Regions from separate parts of the Amycolatopsis sp. WAC 01375 genome, predicted to be linked through region 3. Evidence: riboswitches for the same ligand, from Rfam matches in the RefSeq annotation. Region 3 holds a riboswitch; each other region holds the start of a gene.
What was found. Region 3 has a riboswitch for S-adenosylmethionine ahead of thrC (threonine synthase). Riboswitches for the same ligand answer to the same signal wherever they lie in the genome.
Positions count from the first base shown of each region.

Region 1: it holds a riboswitch for S-adenosylmethionine, as region 3 does, so the genes downstream of both, DL991_RS34870 (aminotransferase class V-fold PLP-dependent enzyme) here and thrC (threonine synthase) in region 3, are expected to answer to the same signal.
Region 2: it holds a riboswitch for S-adenosylmethionine, as region 3 does, so the genes downstream of both, DL991_RS07940 (methionine ABC transporter ATP-binding protein) here and thrC (threonine synthase) in region 3, are expected to answer to the same signal.

Region 1 covers NZ_QHHW01000053.1:84,999-92,687, forward strand. Annotated here, with positions in the region: gene DL991_RS34850 (AsnC family protein) at 1-268, shown strand, start outside; gene DL991_RS34855 (RluA family pseudouridine synthase) at 384-1,310, opposite strand; gene lspA (signal peptidase II) at 1,307-1,870, opposite strand; gene DL991_RS34865 (hypothetical protein) at 1,895-2,491, opposite strand; gene DL991_RS34870 (aminotransferase class V-fold PLP-dependent enzyme) at 2,511-3,884, opposite strand; SAM riboswitch class IV at 3,917-4,031, opposite strand; gene DL991_RS34875 (M23 family metallopeptidase) at 4,193-4,876, opposite strand; gene DL991_RS34880 (potassium/proton antiporter) at 5,008-6,486, opposite strand; gene DL991_RS34885 (helix-turn-helix transcriptional regulator) at 6,598-7,281, opposite strand; gene DL991_RS34890 (penicillin-binding transpeptidase domain-containing protein) at 7,325-7,689, opposite strand, start outside.
Region 2 covers NZ_QHHW01000017.1:118,979-126,667, reverse strand. Annotated here, with positions in the region: gene DL991_RS07955 (fatty acyl-AMP ligase) at 1-147, opposite strand, end outside; gene DL991_RS07950 (ABC-F family ATP-binding cassette domain-containing protein) at 199-1,974, opposite strand; gene DL991_RS07945 (4-(cytidine 5'-diphospho)-2-C-methyl-D-erythritol kinase) at 2,042-3,007, opposite strand; gene DL991_RS07940 (methionine ABC transporter ATP-binding protein) at 3,130-4,140, opposite strand; SAM riboswitch class I at 4,351-4,441, opposite strand; gene rsmA (16S rRNA (adenine(1518)-N(6)/adenine(1519)-N(6))-dimethyltransferase RsmA) at 4,689-5,525, opposite strand; gene DL991_RS07930 (GNAT family N-acetyltransferase) at 5,566-6,150, shown strand; gene DL991_RS07925 (DUF222 domain-containing protein) at 6,296-7,318, shown strand; gene DL991_RS07920 (resuscitation-promoting factor) at 7,379-7,689, opposite strand, start outside.
Region 3 covers NZ_QHHW01000032.1:93,878-101,566, reverse strand. Annotated here, with positions in the region: gene DL991_RS20305 (ComEC/Rec2 family competence protein) at 1-1,509, shown strand, start outside; gene thrC (threonine synthase) at 1,703-2,968, opposite strand; SAM riboswitch class I at 2,981-3,113, opposite strand; gene holA (DNA polymerase III subunit delta) at 3,249-4,232, shown strand; gene rpsT (30S ribosomal protein S20) at 4,285-4,545, opposite strand; gene DL991_RS20285 (EamA family transporter) at 4,904-5,782, shown strand; gene DL991_RS20280 (VOC family protein) at 5,806-6,180, shown strand; gene DL991_RS20275 (class I SAM-dependent methyltransferase) at 6,177-6,764, opposite strand; gene lepA (translation elongation factor 4) at 6,878-7,689, shown strand, end outside.

The DNA.
Region 1 (7,689 bases), on a different contig from region 3:
CACCGAGATCACCAACCGCGGGAACATCCCGTTCGTGTCGCTTCCGGACAACTACCTCGAACTGCTCACCGCGGACGGCAAGCCGATCGCGAAGGCGCCGGTCTCGCTGACCTCGCGGCCGCCGCACAAGATCGGCGTCCGGCCCGGTGAGACCCTCGGCGGGCACACCGTCTATGTGCTGCCGGACGCCACCCGCGTGGTCGCCGTGCGCTGGTCGCCCCGGCCCGAGCCGGACGAGCGCACGCTGACCTGGTCCATCGACGACTGATCCCCCGTCACAGAAACCCCACACGTCACAACGGCTGCGCGTGAAGGCCCCTTCACGCGGCTCAGCCGAGGGAACTCGCCCTTCGCGCCGCCCGGCCCCACCGGTCACATCGTGCCTAGTTTTCGTCCTGCAGGATCCGCAGCGCGGTGGCGAGGTCGTCCGGGTACTCCGATTCGAACTCGACCCAGCGCCCGTCGGACGGGTGGGCGAAGCCGAGCGTCTTCGCGTGCAGCCATTGCCGGGAAAGCCCGAGCTTGCGCGCCAGCACCGGGTCGGCACCGTAGGTCAAATCACCGACGCAGGGGTGCTTGAGCGCCGAGAAGTGCACGCGGATCTGGTGCGTGCGGCCGGTCTCCAGTTTGATCTGCGCCAGCGACGCGGCGCGGAAGGCCTCGACGACCTCGTAGTGCGTGACGCTGGGCCGCCCGCCCTGGACGACCGCGAACTTGTAGTCGTGCCGGGGGTGCCGGTCGATCGGCGCGTCGATGGTGCCACGCGTCGGATCGGGGTGGCCCTGCACGATGGCGTGGTAGCCCTTGTCGACGGTGCGTTCCTTGAACGCCCGCTTCAGCACGGTGTACGCGTGCTCGCTCTTCGCCACGACCATAACGCCGGTGGTGCCGGCGTCCAGCCGGTGCACGACGCCCTGGCGTTCGGCGGCGCCCGAGGTCGCGATCCGCAGCCCGGCGGCGGCGAGCCCGCCGACGACGGTCGGCCCGGTCCAGCCGGGGCTCGGGTGCACGGCGACGCCGACCGGCTTCGAGATCACCACGATGTCGTCATCGTCGTGCAGGATCTTCATGCCTTCGACGGGTTCCACGACGACCTCGATGGGCGAGGCCGGATCGGGCAGCGTCACTTCGAGCAGCCCGCCTGCGGTCAGCCGGTCCGACTTCCCGGCCTGCCTGCCGTCGAGCAGGATCTCGCCGGATTCGGCCAGTTCCGCCACGATCGTGCGGGAAAGTCCCAGCAGTTTCGCCAGCCCCGCGTCGACGCGCATGCCGTCGAGCCCATCGGGAACGGGCAACATCCGCGCGCTCATTCGCTCGCCGCTTTCTTCTTGTCTTTTGTGGATGTTCCGTCGTAGTCCTTGCCCAGCAAGGAAAGGATCACGATGAGCACGCCGCCGACACAGATCGCGGAGTCGGCGACGTTGAAGATCGCCCAGCCCTGCCCGTTCGGCGCGAACGCGGAGATCATGTCGACCACGTGTCCCTGCAGCGGGCCCGGCGCGCGGAAGATCCGGTCGGTGAGGTTGCCGAGCGCACCGGCCAGTACCAGGCCGAGACCGATCGCCCAGCCCACCGAGCGCAGCCGCCGGGACAGCCAGACGATGGCGATCACGACGGCGATCGCGACCAGCGCGAGCACCCAGGTGAGCCCGGTCGCCATCGAGAAGGCGGCGCCGGGGTTGCGTACCAGCTGGAAGTACACCAGCCCGCCGAGGAACTCGACCGGCTGCTTGCCCTCGAGCGTGGACACGGCGATCTGCTTGGTGAGGAGGTCGATCCCCCACAGCACCGCGGCGACGGCGAACACCACAGCGACGCGCTTCTTGGGCAGCGGCGGCGACGGTGGCGCGGTTTCGGGCTCTGTACTCACTCTCCCATTGTCCACTGAGCCCGCTCAGGCCTCCTCGGCGGCTGTCTTCGGCCTGCTCAGCAGGGCCGCGAACGCGCCGGCGAGCGCGACCAGCGACGACAGCACCAACGCGAGCTGCCCTCGCGCGAGCACGACCGCGCAGAGCACGAACGCCGCGGCCACGACGAGCACCAGCACGCTGCGCTCCAGCCAGGCGAGCCCGACCAGGCCGAGCGTCAGCAGAACCGCGCTCCGCGCGTCGCCGTCCATGTCGAGTTCCCAGTAGCCGACCAGATCCGCCAGCACGATGGCGACCAGCCCGCCGAGCGCGATCCCGGCGACCTTCCACCACCGAACGGTCTTCGCCCGGAACGCGTAGAACAGCACCGTGCCGAGGTAGACCGCGAGGACGGCGAACAGCCAGTTGTCCATCCTGCCCATGCCGACGACCGAAACCGCGGTCAGGGCCTCACGGCTCGTCTCCCCGCCGTGGACGGATCCGAACATGCCGCCGTTCGCGTACGGCGCGTAGGCGAACCATCCCTCGGACCGGCGCGCGCCGACGGACAGGGCCACCACCGCCAGCTGGGCGAATCCCAGCAACGCCAGCGGAAACCAATAACGTGGTCGCTCGTTCCCCATGCGGGGTGAGGCTAGTGGGTCAGGCGCAGAACGGGGGCAGTTCCCGCGGATCGTTCTCCGGCACCCAGCGGCCCTCGGGCTTCTCGTACTGCCAGCGGGCGCCGCGGGCGACGATCTGGCGCAGTGCCAGCACGAGCCGGTCGACGTGTTCGGTGGTGCTGCCGAGGCCGAGGCTGACCCGGACGGCCTGCTGCCCGGTCGAACCGGCGGCGGAGATCAGCCGTTTGGTGGCGATGTGCGCGCAGAACGCGCCGTCCCGCACGCCGATGCCGTACTCCGCCGAAAGGACCGCAGCGAGCCAGCCCGGGTCGAACCCGTCGACGACGAAGCTGAGCGTGCCGACCCTGTCGACCGGCGCGTCGAACAGCCGCAGTTCGGCGAATCCGGGAACCGCGGCGAGACCGCGACGCAGCCGCGCCAGCAGTTCGTCCTCGTGGGCGACGATCGCGTCCCAGTTCCCGGCCAGTGTCTCGCAGGCGACACCGAGCGCGTAGACGCCGACGGTGTTGGGAGAACCGGCTTCGTGCCGCTCGGGGCCGGAATTCCAGACCACGCCGAGGTTTTCGGAGTCACGGTTGACGAGCTTCGTCGCACCGCCACCGGCGAGGTACGGCTGGGCGGCGCGCAGCCAGTCGGCGCGGCCGATCAGCGCTCCGGCACCGAAAGGCGCGTACAGCTTGTGGCCAGACAGCGCGACGTAGTCGACGTCCAGTTCACGCACCGAGATCTTCCGATGCGGGGCGAGCTGCGCCGCGTCGAGCGCGATCCGGGCGCCGTGCCGCCGCGCGACCGCGGCGATCTCCTTGACCGGCAACAGTTCCCCGGTCACGTTGGACGCGCCGGTGATGACCACCAGCCGCGGCCCCTGTGGGCAGTCCGCGAGTGCTTCGTCCACAGCGGACACCGCGGCGAGACGGGTGCGAGGGGTCTGGATCCGGCGGACGTTCGGGCCCCGCCACGGCAGCAGCGCGGCGTGGTGATCGGTGTCGAACACGACGACCGACGTGTGCTTCGGCAGGCTGCGCGCGAGAAGGTTGAAGGAATCGGTGGTATTGCGGGTGAACACGACGGCGTCGGTCGACCGCGCGTCGACGAAGTCCCGCAGGATTCCGCGCGTGCGCTCGTAAAGCTTGGTGGAGATCTGCGAAGCGAACCCGGCGCCGCGATGCACGCTGGCGTACCAGGGCAGGAATTCGTCGACGGCGGCACGCACCTTGTCCAGGCAGGGGGCGCTCGCCGCGTGGTCGAGGTTGGCGTATCCGATATGGTCACTGCCGCCGCCGGTCACCAGCGGGACCCGCAGATCGGCGCACGCGACCGTCGGGATTTCGTGTGTGGCAACGGTTTCCGCGACAGCGGCGGGGGTGTTGGTGCGTTCGATAGCGAGAGTCATCGTCATCCTCCGGGCCAGGGGACCCGACGAGGATCCCGCGCTTGCCCGTCGCACCACGCGACGAGCCAGGTCCTCACCCGGGGCACCCCACCGCGGAAGGAGGGTTGCCGGTCAGCTAGCCGGGGCTTGACGCTGACACTCGTGACCTACGGACGAAGTTAGCGGACGGGCAGGCGATCGAGCCACCCCTCGTCCGCATCTTGAGACGCCGCTCACGTGCTCCGCAAGCGAGGAAACCCGCAATTCGGCACCTGATTGCGCTGGTTCGCGGCCTGGACCAGCGCAATCAGGTGCCGAATTGCGGCAGGTCAGGCGCGGAATCGGCCGGGCAGCGGGACGATCGCGCGGGAGGACACCGAGGTCGCGGTCCCCGAGTACTGATCGGTGCCCGCGGTGAACTGCCAGCCGCCGAAGGTCTTGCCGTCGACGGCCTCGCCGTAGGCCGCCGCGACCTTGGTGGAGACCTCGTCGTAGGACATGCCGTTCCAGTTGCCCGCGCCGACGCCGAAGTCGCGCGAGTCGCCGCCCTGCGCGGCGGCCGCGGGCAGCGTCCACAGGGTGAAGTGCACGTGGGCGCCGGTGCTGCTGCCACCGCAGGGCAGCGCGTTACCGGTCCGGCCGAGTGCGTCGCCAGGGGCGACCTTCTGGCCGTCGGTGACCGCGATGCCTTCCAGGTGGTAGTACCCGGTCCGCCAGCCGCCGTCGTGGTCGACGGTCACCCAGTCGCCGCCGTCGCAGTGCTGGATCCGGACCGTGCCCGCCAGCGGGGCGCGAACGGTCCGGTCGCCGGGGCTGAAGTCGATGGCGTTCTTCACGCCGGAGGTCCCGTTGTCCGAGTGGATCCCCGCCGAGTAGACCGACTGGCCTGTTTCGAAGGGCAGCCCGAACACGGGAAACGCGCCGGCCGCTGTCGCCACCGGGGCGGTGAGAACCACCCCGGCGAGTGCCGCGGCGACCCCCAGACCGGCGAACCGCACAGGAAGTTTCGTCACCTTGCGTACTCCTTACCCCGCGACACTCACCCATTCGATGGAGTCGATTGCCGGGAAAGTAATCCAAAAGGAGGACGCAAGGGAAGAATTATCTGAGATCAACCGACGAACAGCTGGTGCCGGGCCGTGACCTACTGGCCGGATTCGCCCTTCCACCTGGCGAGGCGTCCGGCGCGGTCGACGGCCCGCAGGCGCCGCTCGGCCGCGTCACGGACTTCGGCGGTGGTCACGACGAGTAACTGATCCCGTTCCTGGAGCCGGGTGTTCTTGTTGGGCGTGAAGCCGGTGCCGTCACGGACGAGGAGGCTGATCGTCGCCCCGATGGGCAGCCGTAGTTCGGCCAGGTAGACGCCGTGCATCTTGGATCCGGCGTTGATCCGGACCTGCAGGAGTTCCGCGCCCATCTCGTCGAGCGGGGCGGAGTCGACGTCGATCTCGTGCGCTTCGGTGTGCTGGGCGAGTCCGAGCACGCGCGCGAGCGGGGTCAGCGTCGCGCCCTGGAGCAGCGTCAGCACGATGACCAGCACGAACACCGCGTCGACCAGCTCCTGCGCGCCGGGCACCCCCGACGACAGGGGGATCAGCGCGAGCACGATCGGGACCGCCCCGCGCAAGCCCGCCCAGGACAGGAACACCTGTTCTCGCCAAGGGATCTTGAACGGCAGCGCCGAGAGCACCACCGACAACGGACGGGCGAGCAACAACACGACCGCGCCCGCGACCAGGCCCTGGACCAGGCTTTCGAGGATCCTGCTCGGCGAGGCGAACAGGCCGAGCAGCACGAACAGCCCGATCTGCGCGAGCCAGCCGAGCCCCTCGGCGAAGGACAGCGTGTCCGACCGGTGCGGCAGCTTCGAGTTCCCCAGCACCAGTGCCGCGACGTAGGTGGCGAGCAGGCCCGACGCGTGGGCGAGCTGACCGCTCGAGTACGCCACGACGCAGACCGCGACCGTGGCCAACGGGTACAGACCGGTGGCGGGAAGCGCCGCCCGGCGCAGCGCGAACGCCCCACCCCAGCCGAACGCGAGGCCGATCACCAGGCCGGCGGCCAGTTCGTAGACCACCAGCAGCGGCAGCGACCAGTCGACGGTCGCGCCCTCGGCCAGCACGACGACGGCGATGTAGGCCGGGGCGTCGTTGATCCCCGACTCGATCTCCAGCGCGCCGACCAGCCGTTTGCCGATCCCCGCCGATCTCAGCACGGAGAAGACCGCGGCGGCGTCGGTCGAGGCCAGCACCGCGCCCCACAGCAACGCCATCCGCCAGTCCAGGCCCAGCAACCAGTGCAGGGCCGCGCCGGTGACCGCGATACTCACCACGACGGCCACTGTGGACAGTGCGATTCCGATGCCCAGCGACGGTTTCACGGCCGTCCAGCGGGTGGTGAGGCCACCCTCGGAAAGGATCATCACCAGCGCGGCGAGGCCGAGTGACTGGGTGAGCTCGGGGTTGTCGTACTGGATGCCGAACCCGGCTTCGCCGAGCAGGACCCCCATCCCCAGGTACAGCAGCAGCGAGGGAAGGCCGACCCGGATCGACACCCGGACGGCGATCACGGCGACGAGGAGCACCGCACCACCGGTACCGAGAATGAGCGGGAGCTGCTCCATGTCGCCTCCCGTCCGGCCGCCGTGAGGGCTCCAGAATAGTGAGGCGGTGGTCGTCACTCGTTCGTGTACCGGCCGGAAAGCGTCCGGATAGCCTGTGTTACAGACTGTCCACTAGGGACTGCGCAGGGCCACCAGGTCGACACCGAGGTCCGCGAACGGTTTCTCCGCCGCGGGCAGGACTTTCACCGCGCGGTTGCCCTCACGGGACAACCAGCCGGCACTCACTGCGTGAGACAGTAGCGCCGCGGGGGCCCGGCCCGCCAAATGATCACGCCGGACCGTCCAATCCAGACAGTCGCGCAGTATCGGGCGGCGGCCGTCGGCGATCTCCACCCCGAGCCCGCCGAGCACCTCGCGTCCGCGACCGGTCAGCGTCAGGCCGTCGGCCTCGTCGATCAGCCCGCCGGCGAGCATCCCGTCCCGCAGCGCGACGCCGACCCTCCCGGCGAGGTGGTCGTAGCAGGTCCGGGCGAACTCCAGCCGTTTCACCCGCACCGACGAACGCAATCCCTTCACCGGGCGGTGCTCGGCATGCTGCGCCAGATGCTCGATCAGCTCCGCCACCCGGGGGTCGGCTATCCGGACGTAACTGTGCCGTCCCTGTTTCACCCGCACGACGAACCCGGCCTCGGTCAGCTTCGTCACGTGCTCGCTCGCCGTCGACGCGGCCACCTCGGCCGCGCCTGCCAGCTCCGTCACCGTCCAGGCGCGCCCGTCGAGCAGCGCGAGGCACATCGACGCGCGACTCGGATCGGCGAGCACGGCCGCGACCTCGGCCAGTGCGATCGTTTCCATGCGTTCACCGTAGAAGACCGACGCTTCGGCGAGCGCCGAACCGTCAGCCGGCCAGGAACTTCGCCGCCAGCTGCACCGCGGGCTTGGAGTCGTTGGCACCCTCGAGCATGACGGCGAAGGCGACGTCCCCGCGGTAGCCGACGAACCAGCCGTTGGCGTCGGCACCCGAACCGAACTGCGCCGTCCCCGTCTTGCCGAAGACTGCTCCGCTGCCCTTCAGCGCCTTCGCGGTCCCTGTCGTGCAGACCTCGCGCATCATCGCGCGGACCTGGTTCAACACCCCGGCGGACGGAGCCTGGTAACCGGCGTTGACCTTGGTCTCCAGCCCCTGCCACAGCTTCGGCACCACCGGTTTCCCCGTGGCGACCGTCGCGGCCATCAGCGCCGCGCCCAGCGGGCTGACCTGCA
Region 2 (7,689 bases), on a different contig from region 3:
CACCAGACCGCCGGCGACCCGCTTGGCTTGCTCGTGAATCTCGGCCCACGTACGCCGAACCGGCTCCTTGGGCTCCCCGGTGACCATTCCCCGCTGCTGACCTCGCCCCGCCGCGGTGGCGACGAGCGTGTCCACGAACCGACTCATGCGCGTCACACTACTGTCCGCGCCGAAAGACGCGCGCGCCGTCGAGTGAACTCACTCCGCGTCTTCGGAGGTCTCCAGCCACTGGGCTTCGACCTCCTCTTTCTCCGTTTCGACGGCTTTCAGTTCGGTGTTCAGCTCGATGAGCTTCGTCGGGTCGGTGGCCGCCCCGAGGAGTGCCGCATGCAGCTTTTCTTCCTTCGCGTGCAGCTGGTCGAGCTTGCGCTCGAGGCGGGACAGTTCCTTCTGCGCCGCCCGCTGTTCCGCGGCGCTCTTCTTGGGACCGGAAACCTGCCCGTTGCCCTGCTTCCGGTCGGCACCGGCCTTCTCGAGACTCTTGGCGCGCCGGTCCAGGTACTCCTCGATCCCGCCAGGCAGATGCGTCACCTGCCCGTCCCCGAACAGGGCGACGATCGTGTCGCAGACGCGTTCAACCAGGTACCGGTCGTGCGAAACGACGACGAGGCTGCCCGGCCACGAATCGAGCAGGTCTTCCAGCTGCTGCAGAGTGTCGATATCGAGATCGTTCGTCGGTTCGTCGAGCAGCAGCACGTTGGGCTCGGCCATCAGCAGCCGGCACAGCTGGAGGCGTCGCCGTTCACCACCGGAAAGGTCTTCGACCGGAGTCCACTGCCTCGACGCGGGGAACCCCAGCTTTTCGGCCAGCTGCGAAGCGGTGAGTTCCTGCTTGCCGAACACGACCCGCCCCGACACCTCTTCGATCGCCTGCAGCACGCGCAGATCACCCGGCAGATCGTCGAGCTCCTGCCGCAGGTGCGCGAGGCTGACCGTCTTGCCCTGGATGCGCCGTCCGGTCTCAGGCTCGGTGTCGCCGCCGAGCAGCTTGAGCAGTGTGGTCTTGCCGGACCCGTTGACGCCGACCAGGCCGATCCGGTCGCCGGGCCCGATCCGCCACGTGACGTGATCGAGCAAGGTGCGGTCGCCGCCGACGGTCAACGTGGCGTCCTCGATCTCCAGCACGGTCTTCCCCAGCCGACGCCGGGCGAAAGTCTGAAGTTCGACCGAATCCCGCGGCTCCGGCACATCGGAGATCAAGGCTTCCGCCGCCTCGACGCGGTAACGCGGCTTCGACGTCCTGGCCTGCGGGCCGCGACGCAGCCATGCGAGCTCCTTACGCGCCAGGTTCTGCCGCTTTTCCTCGGCCGTCGCCGCCAGCCTCGCCCGCTCGGCCCGCGCGAAGATCCAGTCCGCGTATCCGCCTTCGTACTGCTCGACGCGACCGTTGGCGACCTCCCAGGTCACACTCGCGACCGTGTCGAGGAACCACCGGTCGTGGGTAACGACCACGACCGCGATCCTGCGGTTGAGCAGGTGATCCGCGAGCCAGCGCACACCTTCGACGTCGAGATGGTTGGTGGGCTCGTCGAGCACGACGAGGTCCAGTTCACCGGTGAGGGCCGCCGCCAACGCGACGCGGCGCCGTTCGCCACCGGACAGGTTCGCCGTCGCCTTCTCGATTCCGAGAGCGGTGATTCCCAGACCATCCATAATGGACCTGACTCGCGCGTCAGCGGCCCACTCGTGCTCAGCGCCGTAGCGCTCCAGAACGACATCTCCGACCGTGCTGCCGTCGGGAAGTTCGGTCCGCTGGGTGACCACGGCCATCCGCAAGCCCCGGACTTGACTGACACGTCCCGTATCCGGCTCGGCGATCCCCGCGAGGACCTCCAGCAGCGTCGTCTTCCCGCCCCCGTTGAGACCGACGACGCCGATACGCTGCCCCTCCGCCACACCGAGCGAAACACTGTCGAGCAGCGGGCGCACCCCGAAGGACTTGCTCACCGACTCCAGGTTGACCAAGTTGGCCATGCCTCAGCCGATCCTTTCCAAAAAGCTTGCAACACAACGAATTAGTCGGTGTCCATTTCGGACACCCTCATGCGTGCACCCGAGGCGGCGACGGTCGCGGCGCGTCATCCCCGCCGACCAGCCGGGCTCCGGGGACCGGCCCGTGCGCGACACGAACCGTGCGACAGACCCCCGCACCGGACAACTCCGCGGCGACCTCGACGGCCGACTGCGCGTCCGCGCACAGAAAGGCACAGGTCGGCCCGGATCCGGACACGGTGCCGGCAAGCGCACCGGCGTTGACCCCGGCCCGCAACGTGCGCCGCAGTCCCGGACGCAACGAGACAGCGGCCGCTTGCAGGTCATTGCCGAGAAGCAACGCCAGCTGCCGCGGATCACCGGACGCCAGCGCCTCGACCACCGGAGTGTGCGAACCGATCCGAGGCGGGCTGCCTTCTTCACGCAACCTGTCCAGCTCGCCGAACACCCGCGGAGTCGAAAGTCCACGCTGGTCGAACGCCAGAACCCAGTGGAACGTGTGCCTCGACAAGACCGGCACCAGCTGCTCGCCCCGGCCGGTACCCAACGCGGTTCCGCCGTAGAGCGCGAAAGGAACATCGCTGCCGAGCTTCGCGGCGATACCGGCCAGCTCGTCTCGGGAAATGTCGAGCTTCCAAAGCGACGCGAGGCCCACCAGGGTCGCGGCCGCGTCGGCGCTGCCACCGGCCATCCCGCCCGCTACCGGGATGCCTTTACGCAGCACCACTCGGATCTTGGACTCGCCGTCCGCCTTGCCGACGTGGGCCGCCAGTGCCTGCGCCGCCTTCCAGGCGAGGTTGTTGGCCCCTGTCGGCACGGCACCTTCGCCTTCGCCGTAAACCTCGACACCGGGGTCTTCTGTGACCGCGACGGTCACCTCGTCGGTCAGGGAAAGCGCCTGGAACACGGTCACCAGCTCGTGGTAGCCATCCGGGCGTACGTCACCGACCGACAGGTGCAGGTTGACCTTGGCGGGGACCCTGACGGTCACTGGAGGCGGTACGACGGCGAGCACCAGTCAAGACTACGTGGCCGCTCCACTTGTGCTGTCACCAGGAGAAAAGAGAACGGGACGAGTCAGACACGAAACGGGCCGCCCGGACAGCTTTCGTCCTGGACGGCCCGTTCGCGGAGTAATCAGGCGGCGACGCCCTGCGGTCCGCGGACCGGGTGGGTCACGTGGCCGCCGCGTTCGGCGATCCAGGCGAGCGCGGCGTCCGCGCGCTCACCGCGCACACCGAGGCGGAACCGGCCGACCGGCGTGTCACCGATCCGGGTCAGACCGCCGCCGATCGTGGCGAGTTCGACGTCGAAGCGACCGGCGGCTTCCGGGAGCAGCGCACCAACCGAAGCGAAGCCGACGAGCACGACGTCCACCGCGCGGTCGTACTTCGAGGCCTGTGCCCGCCCGGTCTCGATCGCGGGAAGCAGCGCCTGCGCGGTCCGGCTGTTCGGGTCGGAGACCAGGTCGAGCACGGTTCCCCGTTCGATGATCGCCCCGGCCTCCAGGACCGCGACGTCGTCGCAGACACGGCGAACCACGCCGGCGTCGGGAGTGGTGAGCAGCACGGTGACTCCGAGCTCGGCACGCGCCCGGTCGAGCACGGTCAGGACCGCGCCGGACTCCTCGGGCTGCACGCCCGCGGTCGGGTCGTCGGCCAAGAGCACGGACGGCCCGGCGGCGAGAGCCTTGGCGATGGCCACCCGGCGCAGCTGCCCCTCGGTCAGGTCGCCCGGCCGCTGCCCCGCCCGGGGGGTGAGCCCGACCAGGTCGAGCAGGTTGCCGACCCGGTTGCGGCGCTGCGGACCGTCGAGGCCGAGCTGTTCGAGCGGCGAAGCGATGTTGCCGGCGATGGTGCGCTCGGCGAGCAATTCCGGTTTGGTGCTCACGACACCGACCTGGCGGCGGATCTCGCGAAGACGCCGTCCGTCGAGGGTTCCGGTGTTGAGGCCGTCGAGCCGGACGACGCCGCGGTCGGGGCGCTCCTGCAGGCCGATGCAACGAGCGAGGGTCGACTTGCCGGAGCCGGCCGGACCCACGACTCCGAATAGCGAGCCCGCTTGGATGTCCACGCTCACATCGCGCAGGGCAACGACCGGATTTCCGTTGAGGGGAAAGGATTTGGACAGGTTTTCGACAGTGATCACGAAGGGCTCCATGCACATGGGGCGCTGCATCTTTCGAGCGCGCCGACCGTCACCGAGTAACCGTCCGGAACGGACGGATTCAGAGATAAGGGAAAGAACTCAGGCAGTAACGGTGGAGCGTCGACACGCACTTACCGTGCGGCGACCTTCATCGACAACGCGTCGCCTGGTCAGCAGGAGCGGGTGGGTGACCCTGTTCATTAGGCACAGCCTCCATCGGTCCTGGCTGTAGCACCTGCCCTGTGGAGGGTGGTTGCTGCGACTTCGGCGAGCCAGGTCTCTCAGTCGCTCGGGATGGTTCACTGAGTAAAACCGATCCCACTGGATGAAAGCAAGCGCGTAGGCGCAGATCACACGTCTGGTCGCGTCCATCATACAGGATTCGCTGCCCATACTTTGAGACAGCGACAGGTGCTCTTGGACCTCGGCAGGGACGCTGCCTGCTAAGACGTGCCGGACTCGGGCAGATCCAGAAGAGGGCTTACGCACTCGTGCTGACCTTGACCAACTCGCGTCGGCGCGGTGCCGGTCACATCTTCCACGGTCGGTCAGACGGCCGCCGCGGCGATCCGAGCGAACTCGTGCACATCCAGCTGCTCACCGCGGGTCTTGGGGTCGATCCCCGCCTTTTCGAGCAGCTCCCCCGCGCGTTCGGCGGAACCGGCCCATGACGCCAACGCGGCACGCAAAGTCTTCCGCCGTTGAGAGAAGGCGGCGTCCACCACCGCGAACAGCCGCTCCCGGTCAACGGACGACACCACTTCGCCCCGCTCGAAAGCGACCAGTGCGGAGTCCACATTCGGAACCGGCCAGAACACCGCGCGGGGCACCGCGGCGACCTTGCGCGTCTTCCCGTACCAAGCGAGCTTGACGCTGGGCACGCCGTAAGTCCGGCTCCCCGGGCCTGCCGCCATCCGATCCGCGACCTCGGTCTGGACCATCACGAGGCCGCTGGTGAGCGACGGCAGCTCGGCGAGCAGGTGAAGCACGACGGGAACCGCGACGTTGTACGGCAGATTCGCGACGAGCGCGGTCGGCTGCGTTGGCAGGTCGCCCGCCGTGATCCGCAAAGCGTCCGCACCGACGACCTTCAGCCTTTCGGCCCCGCCTCGTTCGGCCACCGTGTCCGGCAGCCGCTTCGCCAGCACGGGATCGATCTCGACCGCGACGACCTCGGCACCGGTCGCGAGCAGTCCGAGGGTCAACGAGCCGAGACCCGGCCCGACTTCCAGCACGACGTCACCTTCGCCGATCCCGGAAAGATCGACGATGCGGCGCACGGTGTTGGGATCGTGCACGAAGTTCTGGCCGAGCTTCTTGGTCGGACGTACGTCCAGCTCGGCCGCAAGCGCCCTGATCTCCGCAGGGCCGAGCAGTTCAGTCACCCGACAATCGTAGTCAGCCTCGGCAAGCCACGATTGGCCGGTGGACGACGTCGTACTCGAAGGTGAGAAAGTCCGGCTGCGCGACTGGCGGCCATCCGATCTCCGATCGCTCGAAGACCTGCTCGATCCCGCGCGGCCTTGGCACACGACCAACGGGCCCTACTTCGGCACCCCGACCGCAGCTGCTGTCGCATCCACGGCGAGCGAACTCACGACCACCAACGCCGAACGGCCCGATCCCCGCGCCAGCCTCGCCGTGTGCGACCTGAGCGATGGCAGGTTGATCGGCAGGGTCAGCTGGTACTGGGAAAGCAGGCAGACCGACTGGCGGCGGATGGGGCTGGTCATCTACGACGAGCGGTACTGGGGCGGCGGATTCGGCACCGAAGCCTTGCGCCTGTGGACGACTTACCTGTTCTCCCGCACCGACACGCTGCGCCTGGACTTCGCGACGTTCTCGGGGAACCCGGGAATGATCGCCGTCGGACGACGGCTGGGTTTCGTCGAAGAAGGCCGGTTCCGGCGCGCTCGACGCTGGTCCGGCGGCGTGCACGACGCCGTCGTCTACGGGGTGCTCCGCGAGGAGTGGGAACAGCTCACCCCCTCAGGCAGGGGTCCGACGTGATCCGCTCCCATCATCCTTGTGGCGTTTCGAACTGACACCCATCCCACTCCAGGGTGATACGCGCAGGTCGGCGCCCCCGGAGGGTAATGATCATCCACCCGATCGATACCGTGCATTAGTTCGAATCTGCCTCGACAATCGAGGGATGACCAGCACAAACATTCCCAAGGCCTTCCCGCTCAACCTGCCGGAAGGTGACGCCGAACTGCTTCTCGACGAGTTGCAGACACGGCTACGCGAAGGGCGACGTCTGATCGCCGAAGTCGGCCAGATCCTGGCCGAGATCGAGTCCCGTGGTGTCCGTGAGCTCTACGGATACAACTCGATCGCCGTCTTTTACGAGCATGTGGCTCGGGTTCCTCGAGCGGAGGCCCAGAAGGTGACCGCTCGAGCGGTCGCGCTCAATTCGAGACGGGTGCGCGACGGCACGTCGATCGACCCCGTCGCGCCTTTGACCGGTACCGCGGCCTCCACCGGAGCGCTGGCCGAGGCCGGCATCGACCGGATCGTCACCGTCATGAAGCGGCTGCCCGACCACCTCACCGCGAGCACGCGGCACGAGGCCGAGAAGGGCCTGGTCGAGCTCGCCTGCGTCGCCAGACCACGCGACGTCACGGTGGCGGGGACGGAGTTGCTCGCGCATCTCGACCCGGACGGGAACCCCAAAGAGGATCCCAGTCCGAAACTTCAGCGAAGCGAGTTCTGGTTGCGTCAGAAGCGCACCGGTCGTTGGGACCTGCGTGGCAACCTCGACCCCGAAACAGGCGCCCGCCTGAACGCGCTTCTGGTGCCGCGGGCGTATCCGGCTCCGAACAGAGAAGCCGACGACCGTACGCCGGCGGAGAGACGCGGTGACGCACTCTCGGAGATCGTCGATCTCGCGGAAAGCAGCCCGGACATCCCGTTGCCCCGGCAGGCGTCGGAGCGGGTCACCGAGCAGCCTCCGCCCGCGGAGCCGGCCGAGACCCCGGTAAGCCGCCCCAGACCGCCCCAGGCACGGTCCCAGGGCTACCAAAGCCCACACCGTGGTGACGGAGGCGTCCGAGAGGGCAGTGCGGCTCAGCGATCCCGGAATGTGGCCCACATACGGCCGCCTCGCTGGTGGGCACGACTGTCGAGACCGAGATCCGGAGGCACTACACCACCGCAGGAGCCCTTAACGGCCTGAAGGCCACCTTGCGGGACGGAACCCACACGATGGCCTTCAGGAAGGAGAACTATTTGGCGGTCAGGCCTTCTTGCCACAGTGCGGCCAAGCGCCGTAGCCACCGCGGTCCTCGCGGACCTTCTCGGCGACAGCGATCTGCTGGGCCTTGCTGGCCTGGTGCGGGTACGCGGCGTACTGGTCGCCACCGTAGGCATCCCAGGTGCTCTTGTTGAACTGCAGGCCACCGTAGTAGCCGTTGCCGGTGTTGGCGGACCAGTTGCCGGTCGACTCACACTGCGCGATGCGATCCCAGGCGCCGGCGTCCCCGATGACCGGATCGGCGGGCTTCTTCGTACCGACCTTGACGATCTTGGGCTTGGCCTCGGTGATGA
Region 3 (7,689 bases):
GGGCTCGCCGGGTTCGTGGTCCTCGCCGGGCCCGCGCCCAGCGTGCTCCGCGCCGGGGTGATGGGGGCGGTCGGGCTGCTGGCGCTGGCCTTGGGGCGCCGGGGTTCGGCGCTGCCCGCGCTGGCGTTCGCGGTCGCCGGGCTCGTCGTGGCCGATCCGGCCATGGCCGCGGACTTCGGGTTCGCGCTTTCGGTGCTGGCCACGGCCGGGCTCGTCCTGCTGGCACCGCGGTGGGCCGAGTGGCTGGTCGGACGCGGAGTTCCGGCAGGCTACGCCGAGGGGCTGACCATCCCGCTGGCCGCGTTCGTGGTGACGACGCCGGTCATCGCGGGCATGGCGGGATCGGTCAGTCTCGTCTCGGTGGTGACCAACGTGCTCGCCGCGCCGGTGGTCGCCCCGGCCACCGTGTTCGGCGTGCTCGCCACCGTCGTCGGACCGTGGTGGCCGTCGGCGGGCAGGCTGCTGGTCCGCCTGACCGAACCCGAGGCGAGCTGGCTCATCACCGTGGCCCGCCACGGCGCCCGGGCGCCGGGTGCGGTCGTGGACTGGCCGGATGGCTGGTGGGGTGGGCTGCTGGCGGCCGGCCTGCTCGTCGTGGTGCTCGTCGTCGTCCGGCTGCGCCACGCCAGGATCTTGCTGGCGGTTGCGCTGGCCGCCGGTCTGCTCGTCTTCGTACCGGTGCGGGTGCTGGCACCGGCCTGGCCACCGGCGTCGTGGAGCGCCGTCGCCTGCGACGTCGGACAGGGGGATGCCGTAGCCCTCGCCACGGGCGAGCCAGGCAGAGCGGTCCTGGTCGACACCGGGCCGGAACCGGGACCGGTCGACGAATGCCTGCGCAGGCTCGGCGTGGATCGTGTTCCGTTGATCGTGTTGAGTCATCTGCACGCCGACCACATCGGCGGCCTCGAATCCGTCTTCGAGGGCCGGTCGGTCGGTGCGGTCGCCGTCGGCCCGGGCCGGGCTCCCGCCTGGGCGTGGCAACAGGTCGCGGACGAGACCGCACGCCGCGGGATTCCCTTGCTGGAGCTGGGGATCGGGCAGCGGCTGGACTGGCCGGGGCTGTCGCTCGACGTACTGGGGCCGCGGTATGTCACCCGGCGTTCGGTCCTCGAACAGGACGGCACGGTGATCAACAACGGTTCGGTCGTCCTGCGCGCCGGGACCCCGGCGGGCAGGCTTCTGCTGACGGGCGACGTCGAGCTCGCCGCGCAGGCCGACCTGATGGCCGAGGGTGCCGATCTGCAAGCCGAGATCCTGAAAGTCCCGCATCACGGAAGCCGTTACACGGCACCGGATTTCCTCAACGCCGTCGCACCGAGGGTGGCGTTGGTGAGTGTCGGGGCCGGAAACACCTACGGCCATCCGAACAAGTCCACTTTGGACAATCTGGCCACGGTCGGCGCGTCGATCGCCAGAACGGACACTGACGGCGACACCGCGGTCGTCGCCGACGCGCGGGGACTTGCCTTGCTGCGCCGGGGTGAGCCCCGCGGCCCGCCTCGTTCTTGAGGCGGGCCGGGCGGGAACTCAGTGCCTGTCGGTGAATCCGCGCCGCGATCGACGTCGACAGGACGCGATCTGGTTGAACACGTCCTTATGGGCGGTCAGGGCGTCCTGCCACCGCGATAGCGGGCCTTCGACCAGGGCGGGTTCACGCGTTATGTCCTGTTGGCGAACCCGTCCTCAGCTCCGCCAACAGGTCTCAGATGCCGAGTGCTTCGCGGACCGCGTCGGCTGAGGCGCTGACGGTGGCCTTCGGGCCGATCTTGCCCTCGACGGCATCGAGGGTCTTCAGGCCGTCACCGGTGATCAGCAGGACGATCTCCTCGTCCGGGTTGAGCTTGCCGGTCTCGATGAGCTTCTTGGCCGTCGCGACGGTGACCCCACCGGCGGTCTCGGTGAAGACGCCCTCGGTGCGGGCGAGCAGCCGGATGCCCTCGACGACCTCTTCGTCGGTGACGTCTTCGATCGCGCCGCCGGTGCGGTTGACCACGTCGAGGACGTAGGGGCCGTCGGCCGGGTTGCCGATCGCGAGCGACCGGGCGATCGTGTCCGGCTTGACCGGCTGGACGACGTCGTGGCCCGCACGGAAGGCCGCCGAGACGGGGGAGCAGCCGGTGGCCTGCGCGCCGAACACCTTGTACGGCGTCTCGTCGACGAGACCGAGCTGCCCGAACTCGCGGAAACCCTTGTCCACCTTGGTGAGCTGGGAACCGGAGGCGATCGGGACCACGATCTGGGAGGGGAGCCGCCAGCCGAGCTGTTCGGCGACCTCGAAGGCCAGCGTCTTGGAGCCTTCGGAGTAGTAGGGCCGGACGTTCACGTTGACGAACGCCCAGCTCTCCTGCTCGGCGGCGAGCTGGGTGGCGAGCCGGTTCACGTCGTCGTAGTTGCCGTCGACCGCGATCAGGTCGCCGTCGTACACGGCGGTGGTGAGGATCTTCGCGCGCTCGAGGGTCTTCGGGATCAGCACGACCGACCGCCAGCCGGCGCGGGCCGCCGCGGCGGCGACGGCGTTGGCCAGGTTGCCGGTCGACGGACAGGCGAGCACGTCGAAGCCGAATTCGCGGGCGGCGGCCAGCGCGACGGCGACCACACGGTCCTTGAACGAGTGCGTGGGGTTGCCGGTGTCGTCCTTGACCCAGACCTTCTTGACGCCCAAGGCTTTCGCGAGCCTGTCGGCCTGGATGAGCCGGGTGGCGCCGGGTTCGGTGTTGGGGATTTCTTCGACGTTCGACGGAACGGGAAGGAGTTTCTTGTAGCGCCAGATGTTCTTCGGTCCGGCTTCGATGTCCTCGCGGCGCACGCGGCCGAAGTCGTAGGCGACTTCGAGCGGCGAGAAGTCCTCGGCGGAAACGAATTCGGGGGCGAGCGGCTGCCGGTGTCCCTCTTCCTTCGACACCAGTTCGACGGCCGGTCCGAGATCCGGGGTCTTGGTGGTGGAGGTCGTGCCGAGGGTTGCGGTCATCGCGAGGTCCTTTCCTCATCTGCCCCGCCGTGGCGGGCCGGAATTGGCACCGTGTTCGTCAGCTATCCCGCGATCGCGGAATGACAGGCTGACGCCGGTTGCCGGGGCTTCGTCGGGCCGTTCCCTCTGCCCCTCTGGATGAGCGGTATTCGATTGTCGGCACGCGTGTCATCGCGTCGCCTCGCCAACACCGTACGACATGAGCCTCAGGTGGGGCCACCGTGCCCGGAACACATCACCGGACAAAGCACACGAGAGGACGAGTGGCAGGATCGTCACCGTGACGACGCAAGCTTCCGCCCCATCGCCGCTGGTCCTGGTTCTCGGTGAGGAAGAGCTGCTGATCGAACGCGCGGTCCGCGGCGCTTCGGATGCGGCCAAAGCCGCCGATCCGACGGCGGATCTCACCCGGATCCGGGTGTCGGACCTCACAGTCCCGGCGCTCGCGGAGATGGTCAGCCCCTCGCTGTTCGCGGAAGGCAGGGTGATCGTCCTCGAATCGGCGCAGGACATTTCGCAGGAGCTCGCCGACGGGGTGATGGCCTACGTCAAGGCGCCCGCCGACGGCATCGTGCTCGTCGTCGTGCACAGCGGAGGCGGTCGGAGCAAGGCCGCGAAGGCGCTCCCCGCCGCCTTGAAGAAGGCAGGGGCGGAGGTCGTCGAATGCCCGAAACTGACCAAGGCCGCTGAGCGGGAATCCTTTGTCCGCAACGAGGTCCGCCGGGTCGGCGGGAAGATCGACGGTGCGGCCGTGCTCGCGCTGATCGACGCGGTCGGCTCGGATCTGCGTGAGTTGTCGTCGGCCGCGACCCAGCTCGTCGCGGACGCGGGCGGAACGGTCGACGAGCAGGCGGTCCGCCGCTACCACCGGGGCCGCGCGGACGTGAACGGATTCGCCGTCGCCGAAAAGGCCGTCGCCGGTGACAAGGCCGCGGCGCTCGAATCGCTGCGCTGGGCGATGCAACTGGGCGTGCCGCACGTGCTGGTCGCCGACGCTCTCGCCGACGCGGTCCGGACGATCGCGCGGGTGTCCGGCGCCGGTCGCGGGAACCCGAACCAGATGGCCGGCGAGCTGGGGATGCCGCCGTGGAAGGTGCGCAAGGCGCAGGGGCAGGCCCGAGGCTGGGGTCAGGACGGTCTGGCCACCGCGATGCGGGTGGTCGCCCGGCTCAACGCCGAGGTCAAGGGGGTCGCGGCCAACCCGGAGTACGCGTTGGAACGCGCCGTGCTTGAGGTCGTCGACGCCCACGGTACAAGCCGCTGAACATGGCGAAGGGCCCCGGCGACGTGAGTCGCCGGGGCCCTTCGAAAGCCGATCAGAGAGAGTTCGCGCGCTTCGCGAGCGCGGACTTCTTGTTGGCGGCCTGGTTGGCGTGGAGAACGCCCTTGGTCACAGCCTTGTCCATCTTCTTGGCCGCGTCCTTCTGCAGCTCCAGGGCCTTGGCCTTGTCGCCGGCGTCGGCTGCCTCGCGGAACTTGCGGATCGCGGTCTTCACCGAGGACCGGATCGCCTGGTTGCGCTGACGCGCCTTCTCGTTGGTGGTGATGCGCTTGATCTGCGACTTGATGTTGGCCACGGGGGCGCTCCTCTTGAATCTCTCGGTGGTTTCGCCGCCGCGCTGTGACCGGCCCTGCATGCTCGTGAGAGCGGCGCGGGTTTCCTCCATGACGGAATGCCACACGACGGTGAGAGGCAATCTTAACAGCCGCCCCGGGGCCGCTCACGGCCGCCTGGGGAGGGGGATTGCGGTACGGTGAAGATCGTAGTGCCTAGGGTTCCGCCGCCTGCCCGTTCAGCGAAACACATAATCAGGGCAGAGGGGACAGGTCCGAGCGGCACCATCGGCGGGGCCGGAAGCGCTGCCGTTCATCTGACGGGACAAAAGCCTGGAGGACCGGTGTTTTCCGCATGCGCGGAAAACGGGAAGGTCCGCCGTGAACGCCACCGCTCTGTCCTTGGTCGTCATCGCCGCAGTCATCCACGCGGGCTGGAATCTGGCAGCCAAGCGGATCCGCCGTGGCGGAGCCCGGTTCGTCTGGGCCTACTACAGCCTCTCCGCGATCCTTCTCGTACCCGTCATGGCGGTCTCACTGGCGGTGGAGCCGCAACGTCCACAGTGGACCTGGCTGTTCGCGGCCGTGGTTACGGCGGTGTTCCACGTCACCTACGGGATCGTCCTCCAACGGGGTTACGCCGTCGGCGATCTGTCCGTCGTCTATCCCGTCGCCCGCGGTACCGGGCCGCTGCTCTCGGTGCTCGCGGCCGTCGTGCTGCTCGGCGAGCGGCCAGGGGTGCTCGGCCTGATCGGCGCGTTCCTCGTGATCGCCGGCGTGCTGGTCATCGGTACCGGACGCGCACCGGCGCATGCCGACGCCGCCGATCGCGTCGCTCGCCGCAAAGGCGTGGCCTACGGACTGCTGACCGGGGTCACGATCGCCGCCTACACACTGTGGGACGCGCATTCGGTCACCGGCCTCGGTGTCCCGCCGATCATCTATTTCGGAACCGGTGCGATCGTGCAGAGCCTGCTCATGGCGCCGTACGCGCTGAAGGACCGCGAGGAGGTCGCGTGGCTGTGGCGCGAGCACAAGCGCGAAATCCTCATCGTCGGCCTGCTCTCACCGGTCGCCTACCTGCTGGTCCTCTACGCCCTCCAGATCGCTCCGGTGAGCCTCATCGCACCCGCGCGCGAACTGAGCATCGTCCTGGGCGGCCTCGCCGCCTGGCTGGTACTGGGGGAGGCGAACGCCGTCCGCAGGCTGGCCGGGTCGGCGGTGGTGCTGGCCGGGATCACCGCGATTGCGATGGCCTGAACCCGTCCGGTAGGGATGGGGTCATGGACGTGCTGAGCAGCAGGGTGCTGATCCACCCGAAGGACCTCGAGGTGTCGACGGCGTTCTATCGGGACACCCTGGGCTTGGCGATCGACAAGGAGTTCCCCGGCGGGACGGTGTTCTTCGCCGGGAACGGGTCGATCGAGATCGTCGGTACCGGGGAGACCGGCCCGACCCCTGACGTCGCCTTGTGGCTCCAGGTCCGGGATCTGTCCGCGGCGCTCGCGGAGCTCGCGGCGAAGGGCTTGGAACCGGTCCGCGGGGCGCGTCGTGAACCCTGGGGGCTGGACGAAGCGTGGATCGCCGATCCGGACGGCACCAGGATCGTGCTGGTCGAGGTGCCGCGTGAGCATCCGTTGCGCACCGACCCGCGTTAGGACCGCGGCTTGATCGCGCGCAGCTGAGCGGCGAGCGAGGCGCCGAAGCCCGGCGGGTCCCAGGTCCAGGTCTGCAGGTCGGTGAAGCCGGCGGCGGCCGCTTCGTCGGCCAGCTCGTGCCGGGACACCGGCAGCCACTTCTCGTGCGAAGACAGCAGCAGCCTGCCGCCGGGCCGCAGCACGCGGAACAGCTCGGCGAAACCGGCCGCCCGGTCTTCCCACAGCTGCACGTTGTTGACGCTCAGGATCACGTCGACGCTCTCGTCGGGCTCACCGGTGGACTCCGCGGCGCCGCGCCGTAGCTCGACCTTGTCGCCGCAGCGGCGACGGGAGCGGGCGAGCATCTCCGGAGAGGGGTCGACGCCGACCGCACGGTCCGCGCGTTCGGCCGCGGCCTGGAGGCCGACTCCTGGGCCGGGGCCGACGACCAGCGCGGTTTCGCCGGACTCGATCGACGCCAGTTCAACGATGCGAAGTTCGGTGGCGGCGTTGCCGTGCGCCATCGCCAGGCCGCCGAACCGGCCGAGCAGTCCCCTGGGATGGCCGAACGTGCGATCGAGCATTTGGGACAGTGAAGTACTCATACTTCGAGGGCACCACAGCTCACCACGGGCCGCATCGGGGATGACCCCCACCCGCACCCGGAGCGGCATGGGACCATAGAGGTGGCACACCCCGACCTTCGCGAGGAAACCCGTTGACGACGTTCGCCGACACGACCTTCACGCCCCCGGAGCTCATCCGGAACTTCTGCATCATCGCGCACATCGACCACGGCAAGTCGACCCTGGCCGACCGGATGCTGCAGCTCACCGGCGTGGTCGAGGAACGGGCCATGCGGGCTCAGTACCTCGATCGAATGGACATCGAGCGGGAACGCGGGATCACCATCAAGGCGCAGAACGTGCGCCTGCCCTGGAAGGTCGACGGGCAGGACCACGTCCTGCACATGATCGACACGCCGGGCCACGTCGACTTCACCTACGAGGTCTCCCGCGCGCTCGAGGCGTGTGAAGGCGCCGTCCTGCTGGTCGACGCCGCGCAGGGGATCGAGGCGCAGACGCTCGCCAACCTGTACCTCGCGCTGGAGAACAACCTCCAGATCATCCCGGTGCTCAACAAGATCGACCTGCCGTCGGCGGATCCGGACAAGTACGCCGCCGAGCTCGCGCACATCATCGGCTGCGAGCCCTCGGACGTGCTGCGTGTGTCGGCCAAGACCGGCGTCGGCGTCGGTGACCTGCTCGACGCGGTGGTGAAGCAGGTGCCCGCGCCGGAGGGTGACGCCGATGCTCCGGCACGGGCGATGATCTTCGACTCGGTGTACGACACCTACCGGGGCGTCGTCACCTACATCAGGGTCGTCGACGGCAAGATCACGCCGCGCGAGCGGATCAAGATGATGTCCACCGGCGCGACCCACGAGCTCCTCGAGGTCGGGATCATCTCGCCGGAGCCCAAGCCCAGCAAGGGGCTGGGCGTCGGCGAGGTGGGCTATCTCATCACCGG